4 regions of the Serinibacter arcticus genome follow, and region 4 is predicted to be linked to each of the others. Evidence: predicted binding sites of a transcription regulator. Region 4 holds the regulator's gene; each other region holds the start of a gene.
What was found. Region 4 encodes LexA, which represses DNA repair genes until DNA is damaged. Its sites were predicted from a motif close to TCGAACANNTGTTCGA; they were not measured.
Positions count from the first base shown of each region.

Region 1: a site for LexA is predicted at 1,783-1,798, ahead of C8046_RS19590 (HNH endonuclease signature motif containing protein). Genes of this name have one in related genera too.
Region 2: a site for LexA is predicted at 1,389-1,404, ahead of C8046_RS02995 (HNH endonuclease signature motif containing protein). Genes of this name have one in related genera too.
Region 3: a site for LexA is predicted at 1,375-1,390, ahead of C8046_RS19625 (HNH endonuclease signature motif containing protein). Genes of this name have one in related genera too.

Region 1 covers NZ_PYHR01000002.1:3,547,842-3,551,046, reverse strand. The annotation lists gene C8046_RS15800 (hypothetical protein) at 1-697, opposite strand, end outside; partial or broken gene C8046_RS15795 (A/G-specific adenine glycosylase) at 764-1,647, shown strand; gene C8046_RS19590 (HNH endonuclease signature motif containing protein) at 1,810-3,205, shown strand, end outside.
Region 2 covers NZ_PYHR01000002.1:639,145-642,349, forward strand. The annotation lists gene C8046_RS02995 (HNH endonuclease signature motif containing protein) at 1-1,377, opposite strand, end outside; gene C8046_RS03000 (saccharopine dehydrogenase family protein) at 1,547-2,764, opposite strand; partial or broken gene C8046_RS03005 (APC family permease) at 2,796-3,205, opposite strand, start outside.
Region 3 covers NZ_PYHR01000002.1:3,951,170-3,954,374, forward strand. The annotation lists gene C8046_RS19625 (HNH endonuclease signature motif containing protein) at 1-1,270, opposite strand, end outside; gene rpmE (50S ribosomal protein L31) at 1,610-1,825, shown strand; gene prfA (peptide chain release factor 1) at 1,928-3,016, shown strand; gene prmC (peptide chain release factor N(5)-glutamine methyltransferase) at 3,013-3,205, shown strand, end outside.
Region 4 covers NZ_PYHR01000002.1:984,342-987,546, forward strand. The annotation lists gene nrdR (transcriptional regulator NrdR) at 1-312, opposite strand, end outside; gene C8046_RS04495 (LysM peptidoglycan-binding domain-containing protein) at 416-817, opposite strand; gene lexA (transcriptional repressor LexA) at 1,092-1,841, shown strand; gene C8046_RS04505 (L-lactate dehydrogenase) at 1,938-2,924, opposite strand; gene C8046_RS04510 (ATP-dependent DNA helicase) at 2,935-3,205, opposite strand, start outside.

The DNA of each region.
Region 1 (3,205 bases), 2.6 Mb from region 4:
ACGGCGCGAACGCGCAGTGCGCCGACGTCCACACGAGGTCCTCACCCGACAGCACCTCCACGGTCGTGGCTCCCGACCCGAGATCGACGAGGCACGGCGTCGTCCCGGTCGTCGCGACCTCGATCGAGGCCCCGACCGTCGCGCCGGCCCTCGGGGAGCTCGGCGTGACGACGGCGAGCGTCGCCTCCTCGGGGGTGCATGCCGTCGGGATCGGTGGGGTCGCGCCGATCTCGGGCTCGGTCGGCTCGGGCTCGGTCGGCGACTCGTCGCCGGTCCCGTCACCCGCCGGGTCGGTGGGCGTGACGCTCTCGGTGGCGACCGGGGTGGTGTCCGCCTCGGGGTCGGTCGCCGTGCCGGCGTCGAGCGCGCGCACGATGGCCCACACGCCCAGGCCGATGCCGGCCACCAGGAGCAGCGCGAGCACCAGCACGAGAAGGCGGCGACGGCGGAACGTGGCGGGATCGGCGACCCGGCGCGAGGCCCCGGGGTGCGACGCCGAGCGGCCTCGTCCTCGACCCGCGGTCGTGCCGGCCCCTGCTGACGTGGCGGTCTTGGTGGTCTTGGCTGAGCCCGCTGACTTGGCGGCCCTGCCCGTCGGGACACCCTTGCCGGACGAGCTCCCGCCCGATCCGGAACGCGGCGACGGCGTCGACCTCGTGTTGCGCGACGGCCCCCGCGACCCAGTGTTCTCCGGCACCACTCGAGGATAGGTGAGCCCCTCGCCGTCACCGGGTTGCCTCGCGGGACGGCAGACTCGTGGGCGATGACCACCGCACCCGCGACCCTGCACGGCCGCCTGCTCCCCTGGTTCGACGAGCACGCCCGCGACCTCCCGTGGCGTGCCGCCGACGCGACGCCGTGGGGTGTCCTCGTCAGCGAGGTGATGCTGCAGCAGACGCCGGTCGCGCGCGTCGAGGGTCCGTGGCGCGACTGGCTCGAGCGCTGGCCCACGCCGGCCGACCTCGCGGCCGCGCCCGTCGAGGAGGTGCTGCGCGCCTGGGGCGCCTGGGCTACCCGCGACGCGCGCTGCGGCTGCGGGAGTGTGCGGCGGCGATCACCGCGAGGCACGACGGCGTGGTCCCCTCCGCCGAGGCCGACCTCCTCGCGCTCCCGGGGATCGGTGAGTACACGGCCGCGGCCGTGCAGGCGTTCGCCTTCGGACGACGAGCCGTCGTCCTGGACACGAACGTCCGGCGGGTGCTGGGCCGGCTGGTCGACGGCGTCGCTCTCCCCCGGCCCCACCTCACGCGCGGCGAGCACGGCCGCGCGGCGACGCTGCTGCCCGACGACGTCGCCGCCTCCGCGCGCTGGAACGTCGCCGTCATGGAGCTCGGGGCCCTCGTGTGCACCGCTCGATCGCCGCACTGCGACGCGTGCCCGGTGCGGGACCTGTGCGCGTGGCGATCGGCGGGCTACCCCTCGGACGAGCATGCGAGCTCGCGCCGGACGCAGGCCTGGCACGGCACGGACCGACAGGTCCGCGGACGGCTCATGGGCGCGCTGCGAATGGACGGTGCCACGCTGACGACCGAGCAGGCGTTGGTCGTCGCGGAGTGCGGCGACGAGCAGGCGCTGCGTGCTCTGGCGTCGCTCGTGGTCGACGGGCTGGTCTCGGAGCGCGACGGCGAGTACCGCCTCGGCGGTTGAGCCGCGTGCTGTTGGGGTCGTGCCTGGTCCAAAGCTGTCCCCAGGTGGGTGGTGCGTGGGCGGGGTCGGGTTGCCTGTGGACGGGAGGGCGTTTGACGCCCTGGGGATCAATCTGTGCACACGGTCCCTTGTTTGTCGAACGTGCGTGCGAGAGAATGGGTCATGGCCCAGCACCCCGTCCTCGACCCGAGCACCCGCTCCAGCCTGGGTGCTGCCACCAACCAGAACAGTGCTGAGGGCCCCGGCCCCGACGGCCCGGACCCGGCGGCAACCTCGGCAACGGTCCTGCTGACGCAGGCGCTGGCGATCCTGACCCGGGCCAGGACGGCCCTGACCAACGAGCTGGCGGGGCTGGAGCGGGAACCGGCGCTGGAGCTGGCTGAACGGGTCGAGGTCACCGGCCGCGAGATCGACCTGCTGCGCCTGATCACCGCCCGCGCGGTCGATGAGGCAGCACCCGCCCCGATGCGCGACCTGGTCCTGGTCGACCACGCCGGCACCATGAACCGCAACGAGCCCACCGACGAGACCGCGACGGTCGAGCCGGTGAGCGGGTGCGCGCCGCGTCCGCCGGCGGGCGGGTCACCCTTTCGTCGGGCCAAGGACCTGCTCCGGGTCCGGTTGCGGATCTCCGCGGCCGAGGCCGGACGACGCATCGCGCTGGCCCACCGTGTCCTGCCCCGCCAGATGGTCACCGGCGAGATGGTCCCCCCACCCCTGGAACACCTCGGAGACGTTATCGCCTCCATCAGTGGTGACAGTGCCCGGCACGTGATCCGGGCCGTGAAACGGGTCCGGCCGCTGGTCGGTCCTGAGCTGGCCGGTCAGGTCGAGCAGACCCTGGCCGAAGAAGCGGTAGAGCTGGACCCGGACGCGATAGGAGTCCTGGCCGATCGGGCCATCGCCCTGCTGGACCCCGACGGACCCGCTCCCCGCGAGAGCGACCTGCGTCAAGGCCTGTACCAAGGACCCACCCACGACGGCCTGACCTCCTACCGCCTCGTGGTCGACCAGACCCAACGCGAGATCCTCCAGACCATCCTCGACACCGGCACCAACCCCCGCACCACCGCCAGCGCCGTGAGCGGCGACGCCGATGACGCCCGTCCCGACGCTGGTGCCGACAGTTCTGACGGTGGGATCGCGGACGATGCCGGCGGCCCGGACAGCGCAGCGGCCGCAACCGGCCCGGTCTCGGAGGCCGAGGCGGAGGCGATGCGGGCCGACACCCGCTCCCGAGCCCGCAAGATGCTCGACGCCCTCATGGCCGCCGCCGGCGCCGCCCTCCGCGTGGGTGACCTACCCCAGATCGCCGGACTCCCACCCCAGGTCCTGGTCACCATGCAGCTCAACGACCTCCTCACCAGCCTCGACCACAACGCCACCACCCACACCACCCCTGGTAGCGGTCTCGGTACCGGCCCCGGTCCTGGCCCCGGTGCCGGCGGCGTGACACCGGTCCCGATCACGGCCTGCGCCTGCAGTCAGGCCCCACCCTCACCCGGGACAACGAACCCACCAGGACTGGCCCAACCGTTCCAACCCACCGGCGGCATCG
Region 2 (3,205 bases), 350 kb from region 4:
GGGGACGGGTCCGGCGTGTGGGAGCAGGGCGATCCCGCCGGTGGGTTGGAACGGTTGGGCCAGTCCGGGTGGTGCGGGTGGTGCGAGTGGAGGCGGACCGGCTTCGGTGGGTGTGCCGACGACGGTGCTGGCGGTGGCGCGGGTGGTGGCGTTGCGGTCGAGGCTGGTGAGCAGGTCGTTGAGCTGCATGGTGACCAGCACCTGGGGTGGGAGTCCGGCGATCTGGGGTAGGTCCCCCACCCGCAGGGCGGCGCCCGCGGCGGCCATCAGCGCATCCAGCATCCTGCGCGCCCGGGAGCGGGTGTCGGCCCGCACGGCCTCGGCCGCGGCCGCCGAGACGAGGGCGTGAGCATCGGCATCGGCATCGCTAGCGTCGCTCCCGCTGGCTGGTGCGTCGGTCGTGACGTCTCCGCCCGCCCCGTCGTTGATCGCGTTGCCGCCGCCGCTCACGTCGCGACTGGTGGTGGTGGTGGTGCGGGGGTTGGTGCCGGTGTCGAGGATGGTTTGGAGGATTTCGCGTTGGGTCTGGTCGACCACGAGGCGGTAGGAGGTCAGGCCGTCGTGGGTGGGTCCTTGGTACAGGCCTTGACGCAGGTCGCTCTCGCGGGGAGCGGGTCCGTCGGGGTCCAGCAGGGCGATGGCCCGATCGGCCAGGACTCCTATCGCGTCCGGGTCCAGCTCTACCGCTTCTTCGGCCAGGGTCTGCTCGACCTGACCGGCCAGCTCAGGACCTGCCAGCGGCCGGACCCGTTTCACGGCCCGGATCACGTGCCGGGCACTGTCACCACTGATGGAGGCGATAACGTCTCCGAGGTGTTCCAGGGGTGGGGGGACCATCTCGCCGGTGACCATCTGGCGGGGCAGGACACGGTGGGCCAGCGCGATGCGTCGTCCGGCCTCGGCCGCGGAGATCCGCAACCGGACCCGGAGCAGGTCCTTGGCCCGACGAAAGGGTGACCCGCCCGCCGGCGGACGCGGAGCGCACCCGCTCACGGGCCCGACCGTCGCGGTCTCGTCGGTGGGCTCGTTGCGGTTCATGGTGCCGGCGTGGTCGACCAGGACCAGGTCGCGCATCGGGGCGGGTGCTGCCTCATCGACCGCGCGGGCGGTGATCAGGCGCAGCAGGTCGATCTCGCGGCCGGTGACCTCGACCCGTTCAGCCAGCTCCAGCGCCGGTTCCCGTTCCAGCCCCGCCAGCTCGTTGGTCAGGGCCGTCCTGGCCCGGGTCAGGATCCCCAGCGCCTGTGTCAGCAGGACCGTTGCCGAGGTTGCCGCCGGGTCCGGGCCGTCGGGGCCGGGACCCTCGGCGCTGTTTTGGTTGGTGGCAGCACCCAGGCTGGAGCGGGTGCTCGGGTCGAGGACGGGGTGCTGAGTCATGACCCATTCTCTCGGACGCACGTTCGACAAACAAGGTTCTGTGTGCACAGATTGATCCACAGGGCGTCAAACACCCTCCCGTCCACGGGCCACCTACCCCCACCACGCACCACCCACCTGGGGACAGCCAAAGCCCAGGCATACCCATGCACCCGGACGACCACCCACCTCACCCGGCCGGCGGAACCTCCTGCATTCCCCAGGGCGATCCGTACTCCACGAGCAGGTCGAGGAACGGCCGGGCCGGCAACGCCTCCGGACCGAGCACCCCCACCCCCGACCACGCCCCCGACGCCACCAGCTCGAGCGCCACGACCGGGTTGATCGCTGTCTGCCACACCACGGCCTGGTGGCCGTACTCCGCCATCGACCAGGCGTTGTCGACCACGTGATAGAGGTAGGTCGAGCGAGGTTCGCCATCCTTGCCGAGCCCTCGCACCCACAGCCCGGCACACGTCTTGCCGCTCATCCGGTCCCCCAGGGTGGCCGGATCGGGGAGCAGCGCGGCCACGACGTCGCGCGGCGACACGCTCACTCCCTTCACCTCCACCGGTGTCGTGGAGTCGAGCCCGAGCTTGTGCAGCGTCCGCAGCACCTCGATGAACTCGTTGCCCAGCCCGTACTTGAACGTCACGCGCTTCGCCGCGGTCCAGCGCGGGATGAGCAGCACCTCCTCGTGCTCCACGTTGACGCACTCCACCGGCCCGATCCCCTCCGGGAAGTCGAAGACCTCGGGCTCGCTGAAGGGCGGTGTCGTGAACCAGCCCCGCTCCTTCTCGAAGATCACCGGCGGGTTGAGGCACTCCTCGATGGTCGTCCAGATCGAGAACGACGGCGCGAAGTCGTAACCCTCGACCGTCAGGTTGGATCCGTCCCGCACGCCGGCCTCGTCGATCTCGGAGAACAGCTCGTCCTCGGCGTAGCGGGCGAACACGTCGGCCAGCCCCGGCTCGATCCCGATGCCCACGAGGGCGAGCCGCCCGGCCGCCTCCCAGTCCGGCGCGCGGTCGAACTGCTCGTCGCCCAGCTTCACGCCGGTCAGCTCGTGCGGGCGTTCCGGGTGGGGCTTCGACAGGCTCATCGCCATGTCGAGGTACGTCACGTCGGTCGCCGCGCACGCCTCGAAGATCGGCATCACGAACCGGGGATCGACGGCGTTGAGCACGTGCGTGGCGCCCGAGTCGCGGATCAGGTCGCTGATCGAGTCGACGTCGGAGGCGTCGACCCTGGCCGCGCGCAGCCGCGCGTCGCCGAGCCCGGCGATCGCGCGCTCCGCCCGAGCGAGCTCGTGGTCCGCGACGGTCAGCGTCTCGAAGAAGGCCCGACGAACGGCGATGGCGACGACGGCGGAGCCGACCCCTCCGGCTCCCACGACGAGGATGTGCACAGTCGTTCCCTTCGATGGTGGGGCGGCGGCGTCAGAGCCCGCCGTCGACGCTCCTGGGGTAGAGCTCGGGCTCGTCCGGCACGAGCACCTCCGTGTCGCGGTTGAGCGACTCGCCCTGAAGAACGGCCGCGACCTGGCCACCAGCGACCACGCGATCATCAGCACGACCCCAGCAGCAGCGAACCGATGCCGATCACGAACGTGCCGCCCACGCCGAGCAGGGTGGTGTTGCCGTAGTCGGTCGCCCACATGTCGATCGCCGACTGCACGAACGCGTACGTGAGCATCAGCGCCCCGAGCAGCGGGAAGAATCCCTTGAGGAAGAAGTCCCGCGGTGACCGCCGAAGGTCGGCCCGGAAGTACCAGACGCACGCGAAGCCGGTGATCCCGTAGTAGAAGGCGATCGCGAGCCCGAGCGACAGGATCGAGTCCTGCAGGATG
Region 3 (3,205 bases), 3.0 Mb from region 4:
CTGGCGGAGGTCCGGGGGACGGAGGTCGGGACGGCGGTCTGATCGCTGCGGGACCCCGGCGCACGGAAGCGGGAACATCCTCCTCGTGCACCACCAGGGCCCGGGGATCGGCGCTGCTGCCACTGCCGTCGCCACTGCAGCCTCCGCCCGACGTGCTCGCTGCGCCGCCGGTGAGGTGGCCGATCCGATCGCCGTGACCGACGCCGTTCAGACCTCCGAGCAGGTCGGAGAGCTGCATGGTGACCATGACCTGCGTGGGCGCGCCGCCGGTCCGGGGAAGATCGCCGCTGCGCAGGGCGGCGCCGCAGGCGGACAGCAGGGCGTCGAGCATCCGCGCGGCCCGTGACCGGGTGTCGGACGCCATCGCCTGCCGATCGATCTCGTTCAGGACGGTGGCGTCCGTCGACTCTGTCGTATCGGTGCCGTCCGTGCCGTCCGTGCCGTCCGTGCCGTCCGTGCCGTCCGTGGCGCCGTCGCCCGGCCCATCCGCGCCCACCGTCGCGCGGCGCGGGTTCGTCGCCGTGTCGAAGATCGTGGTGAGGACCTCGCGCTGGAGCTGGTCGACGATGAGCTTGATCGTGGTGAGGCCGTTCCGGGTCGTGCCGACGAAGGCGCCCCGGCGGTGGTCGGTCTCGTCGGGGGCCGGCCCGTCGGGATCGATGAGGACGATGGCGCGGTCGGCCAGCCGTCCGAGGCTGTCGGGATCGAAGGTGAGCGCGTGCTCGGCGAGCGTCTCCTCGACCGCTCGGGCGGCCTCGGGCCCCGCGACCTGCTCCGCCCTGGTGCTCGCCCGGGCCACGTGCCGAGCCGCGTCGCCGCTGACCTCGCCGATCACGGCTCCCACGTGCTCGAGCCGGGGCGGCAGCGTCTCGCCGCCGAGGGTCGTGCGTGACAGGACCTGGTGGGCGAGCCTGATCCGGCGGGAGGCGTCGGCCCCCGAGATCCGCAGTCGGGTCCGCAGCAGGTCCCGCCCGGTGCGGAACGGCGACCTCGACCGTGCGGTCGCGCAGTCGTCGCGGCCCGCCGCGCCGGTCTCGGTTACCGCCGTGAGGCCCTGCCCGGCGTGGTCCACCAGGGCGGAGCTGCCGGTCGGGGCGGGCGCGGCCTCGTCGACGGCGCGGGCGACCAGGAGGCGGAGGTGGTCGACCTGGCGACCCAGGACCTCGACCGCCTCGGCGAGCTCGAGGGCGACGTCGTGCGTCGCGCCGGCGAGGTCGCGGGTCAGTGCGGCGACGGCGTCCAGCGCGAGGTCGTGCGCCGTGGCGAGCACAGCGTCGCTCGTCCCGGCAGCCGCCGAGATCGCGGCGGCAGGAAGGTGAGCGGGAGCCGCTGCCCCCACCGTCTCTCGCCGCTCCGTGCCCATGATCCATTTTCTCGTACGCGCGTTCGAGAAACAAGAGTCTGTGTCCACAGATGTGGCGAGATTCCGCGCCTGCGGGCGTCGCGCGCGCCGGCTGGGGACAGTCCGCGACGCCGCCAACCAGGTGATCTCCCTCACCCGGGGCCGGACGCCCCCGCGGGATCTGGCAGAATATCCCGTTGGCTCCCGGTTCACGCCCCGTGCACTCCGTCTCGGCGACCCGGTAGCACCCCTAATGAGGAGGACTCCATGAAGAGCGGTATTCACCCCGAGTACGTCGTCACCGAGGTGACGTGCACCTGCGGCAACACCTTCACCACCCGGAGCACCGAGAAGTCGGGCAAGATCAGCTCCGACGTGTGCAGCGCCTGCCACCCGTTCTACACGGGCAAGCAGAAGATCCTGGACACCGGTGGCCGGGTCGCGGCGTTCGAGCGTCGCTTCGGCAAGAAGGCCGCCAACTAGCGACCTCGACGAGCGCCGGCACCCTTCGGGGGGCCGGCGCTCGTTTCGTCTTTTCCGGGCCTCACCACCCGGCACCACCCCGCACAACCGCAAGGAGCTGTCGTGAGCGAGGACTTCGCCGTCGTGAACGGACTGCTGGACGAGTACGCCCAGCTGGAGAAGGACCTCGCCGACCCCGAGCTGCACGCCAGCCCCGGCCGGGCGAAGAAGGTCGGCCGGCGCTACGCCGAGCTCGGCCGCGTCGTCGGGGCCTACCGCGCCTGGCACTCCGCCGTCTCCGACGCCGGGGCCGCCGCCGAGCTGGCCGACGAGGACCCCGACTTCGCCGCCGAGCACGCCGAGCTGCTCGCGAAGGTCGCCCCGGCGGCCGAGACGCTGCGCCGCGTGCTCGTGCCCCGCGACCCCGACGACGGCCGCGACGTCATCCTCGAGATCAAGGCGGGGGAGGGCGGCGAGGAGTCGGCCCTGTTCGCCGGTGACCTCCTGCGGATGTACATGCGCTACGCCGAGCGCCGCGGCTGGTCGACCCAGATCATCGAGGCCACCGACTCCGCGCTCGGCGGCTACAAGGACGTCCAGCTCGCCGTGAAGTCCAAGGGTGGAACGGCGCCCGAGGACGGTGTCTGGGCCGCCCTGAAGTACGAGGGCGGCGTGCACCGCGTCCAGCGGGTTCCCGTGACCGAGTCGCAGGGTCGCATCCACACGTCCGCCGCCGGCGTCCTCGTGCTGCCCGAGGCCGACGACGAGGGCGAGGTCGAGATCGACGGGAACGACCTCCGCATCGACGTCTTCCGCTCCTCCGGCCCCGGCGGCCAGAGCGTCAACACGACCGACTCCGCCGTACGCATCACCCACCTGCCCACGGGCATCGTGGTCTCGATGCAGAACGAGAAGAGCCAGCTGCAGAACCGCGAGGCCGGCATGCGCGTGCTGCGCGCCCGCATCCTGGCCGCGCGCCAGGAGGAGGCCGCCGCCGCCGCCAGCGAGGCCCGCCGCAGCCAGGTCCGCACGGTCGACCGCTCCGAGCGCATCCGTACGTACAACTTCCCCGAGAACCGCATCGCGGACCACCGCACGGGGTACAAGTCCTACAACCTCGACACCGTGCTCGACGGCGAGCTCGACGCCGTGATCGCCTCCGCCGTCGAGACGGACGAGGCAGCGCGGCTGGCGGCGGCGGGGGACCAGTGACGCCCGAGCTGCGCGCGATGGTGCGCGGCGCGAGCGAGATCCTCGACGAGGCGGGCGTGCCGTCCGCCGAGCACGACGCCCGTGCCCTGGCCGCGTACGCGCTCGCCGTGCCGCACCTCGCCTACGCGCCGTCCGAGCTGCCCGACGACTTCCGCGCCGAGTTCGCGGAGCTCGTCGACCGGCGACGGC
Region 4 (3,205 bases):
GTCGTGCGCGTCGATCTCGGCGGCGCCGCTGGCTCGGACGCTCTCCTCGACGCGCTGGGCGAGCAGCGCCAGGCTGTCGTCGGTCACCGGTCGGCCCTGGCACGCCTTGCGCACACCCGCGACCACCTTGTCGCGGCTGAACGGCTCGACCACCCCGGAGCGCTTGACGACCGAGAGGCTCGTGGTCTCCACGGTGGAGAATCGGCGGCCGCACGCCGGGCACAGTCGACGCCGTCGGATCTGGGAGCCGTCGTCACTCGTGCGCGAGTCCACGACCCGCGAGTCGGTGTTGCGGCAGTACGGGCAGTGCACGTCTTCTCCGAACCGTGGCGGGTGCCACCCGGCCGGGTGACGAGGGCGACCCATTGTTCCACGGCGCCGGCCGCAGCCGGTTCGGCGAGCGGGGCGTCCCCGGTCAGGAGACGGGCAGCAGAAGCTCCTCGCCGGCCATCAGCGAGAAGCTGTCCATCTCGTTGAGCTCGGCGATCACGGCCACGACGTCGCGGACGTCCTCGCCCGGAGCGGTGATGCCCTCGGCGATCGTCCACAGGGTCTCCCCCGGTGCCACGACGAGCGTCGTGGTGGCCTGCTCGACGGCCGGTGCCCCCGCGACGGCCTGCCCGGCCACCGAGCCGGCGACCGCCGCGACGGCCAGGCCGAGGCCGACGAGCACGACCCGGCCGCGGCGCGTCAGGCGCATCCGCGAGGAGGTGGGGGCCGCGCCCGGGCGAATCTGGCGATCGGCGGCGGAACGCGCCGCGGAGACACCCGTGCGGACAGGGGCGACACGCCCCGGGAAAGTCGCGATCGTGCTCATGATTTTCTCCCTTCGAACCTTTGTTCGTCGTACGTCTGTTCGATACAGTAGGACATGGCGTCGGGATTGTCGACACTCCGGTTCGAACACGTGTCGCACCTGGAGCGGTCGGTAGTCGTACGCTTGTCCTACGAGCAGCACACCACCGACCACTGACATCGACGCCGGGGGCCGGGGCGACCACCGGTCAGCCCGACCTCGTCGGCCGGGACGGAACGAGTGGTCGGGCGGCACCACAGCAGGCGCAGACCAGGAATCGACGAGGGAGACAGAGATGGCGACGCGGGACCCCCGAGTGCTGACCGTGCGGCAGCGAGCGGTGCTGGAGGTGATCAGGACGTCGGTCGCCGAGCGCGGCTACCCGCCGAGCATGCGGGAGATCGGCGTGTCCGTCGGACTGACCTCGCCCTCCAGCGTCAAGCACCAGCTGCAGCAGCTGGAGGACAAGGGCTACCTCCGCCGCGATCCGAACCGCCCGCGCGCCATGGAGGTCGTCTCCGAGCCCCCCGTGATCTCGGCGGCGCCGGGGCTGACGCCGCGCAGCGACGCGGCCGCTCTCGCCGCCAGCACGCCCGACCCCGGTCCCGACCGCGGCCGGGACGACGTGGCGGGCCGCGCCGTCGTCATGCTCCCGGAGCCGAGCGACGCCGACACCAGCTACGTCCCGCTCGTCGGCCGGATCGCGGCCGGCGGCCCGATCCTCGCCGAGCAGGCCGTCGAGGACGTCTTCCCGCTGCCGCGCCGCCTCGTCGGCGACGGTGACCTGTTCCTGCTCCAAGTCGTCGGCGAGTCGATGATCGACGCCGCCATCTGCGACGGCGACTGGGTCGTCGTCCGCCGCCAGAACGTCGCCGAGAACGGCGAGATCGTCGCCGCGATGATCGACGGCGAGGCCACGGTCAAGACGTTCAAGCGCACGCCCGACGCGCTGTGGCTGCTGCCGGCCAACCCCGCCTTCTCCCCCATCGACGGGCGCAGCGCCGAGATCCTCGGCCGCGTCGTCACGGTCCTGCGCCGGATCTGATCCACCCTCCCCACGACGACGGCGCCCCCACCCGCGAGGGTGGGGGCGCCGTCGTCGTCCTGGGCTCGCCGTCGCCGATCGGGGACGGGCCGCCGGCTAGAAGCCCAGCGAGCGGGCCGCGTCGCGGATGTGGGTCGCGCTCTCGCGCAGCAGCGTCAGCTCGTGCTGGCTCATCGGGACCCCCAGGCGCTCCCGGGCGCCGCGGGCGTCGACGATCGTCGGCATGGACAGGCACACGTCGGAGATCCCGAGGAACTCGTCGTCGACGCGGGTGGAGACGGGCAGCACGCGGTGCTCGTTGCGGAGCACGGCCTCGATGATGCGGGTGACGGCGAGGCCGACCGCGTAGTTCGTGGCGCCCTTACCCTCGATGATCTTGTAGGCCGCGTGCACGACGTCGTGCCCGATACGACTCCGCACCTCCTCCGTGAACAGCGGCGAGCCGCCAGGTCCGCGCCAGTCCAGCAGCGGGACGCCGCCGATGCTCGCCGAGCTCCAGACCGGCACCTCGCTGTCGCCGTGCTCACCGAGGACGTAGGCGTGGACGTTCTGCACCGCGACGCCGCACTCCTTGGAGATCTCGAACCGCAGCCGCGAGGAGTCCAGCACCGTGCCCGAACCGAACACCTGGCTGGACGGCAGCCCGGTGATCTTCTGGGCGGCGTAGGTCACGACGTCGACGGGGTTGGTGACCATCATGTGGATCGCGTTCGGGGCGATGTCCACGAGCGTCGGCAGCACCTTCTTCACCAGTCCGACGGTCTTCGCGGCGAGCTCCATCCGCGGCTGACCAGGGTCCTGCTTGGCCCCCGCCGTGAACACCACGAGGTCGGCGTCGCGGCAGATCTCGATGTCGTCGCTGCCCTCGATCGTGGCCTGCGAGATGAACTCGATGCCGTGCCCGATGTCGGCGGCCTCCGCCGTCACCTTCGCCTTGTTGATGTCGTACAGGACGACGCGGCGCGCGGCGCCGCGCACGAGCGCGGCGTAGGCGAGCGTCGCCCCGACGGAACCGGCGCCGACGATGGCGACCGTGGAGACGGGACGGCCCGTGTAGGGCGGCGGGACGGTGGGTGCGCTCATGGCTCCCAGCCTAGGCGTCCGCGGCCGCCGGGACCTGGGTCGCCTCCTCGGCGAGGCGTCGCAGCGCGGACCGCGCGATCTCGCCGTTCGTCGTGGGCCACATCGGGGGCAGCGAGCGGAGCAGGAACGACCCGTAGCGGGCCGTGCTGATGCGGGAGTCGAGGATCGCGACGACGCCGCGGTCGCTCGTCGACCGGATCAGCCGTCCGGCGCCCTGCGCGAGCAGCAGCGCGGCGTGCGCGGCCGACACCGCCAGGAACGCGTTCGCGCCGCGCTTCGCG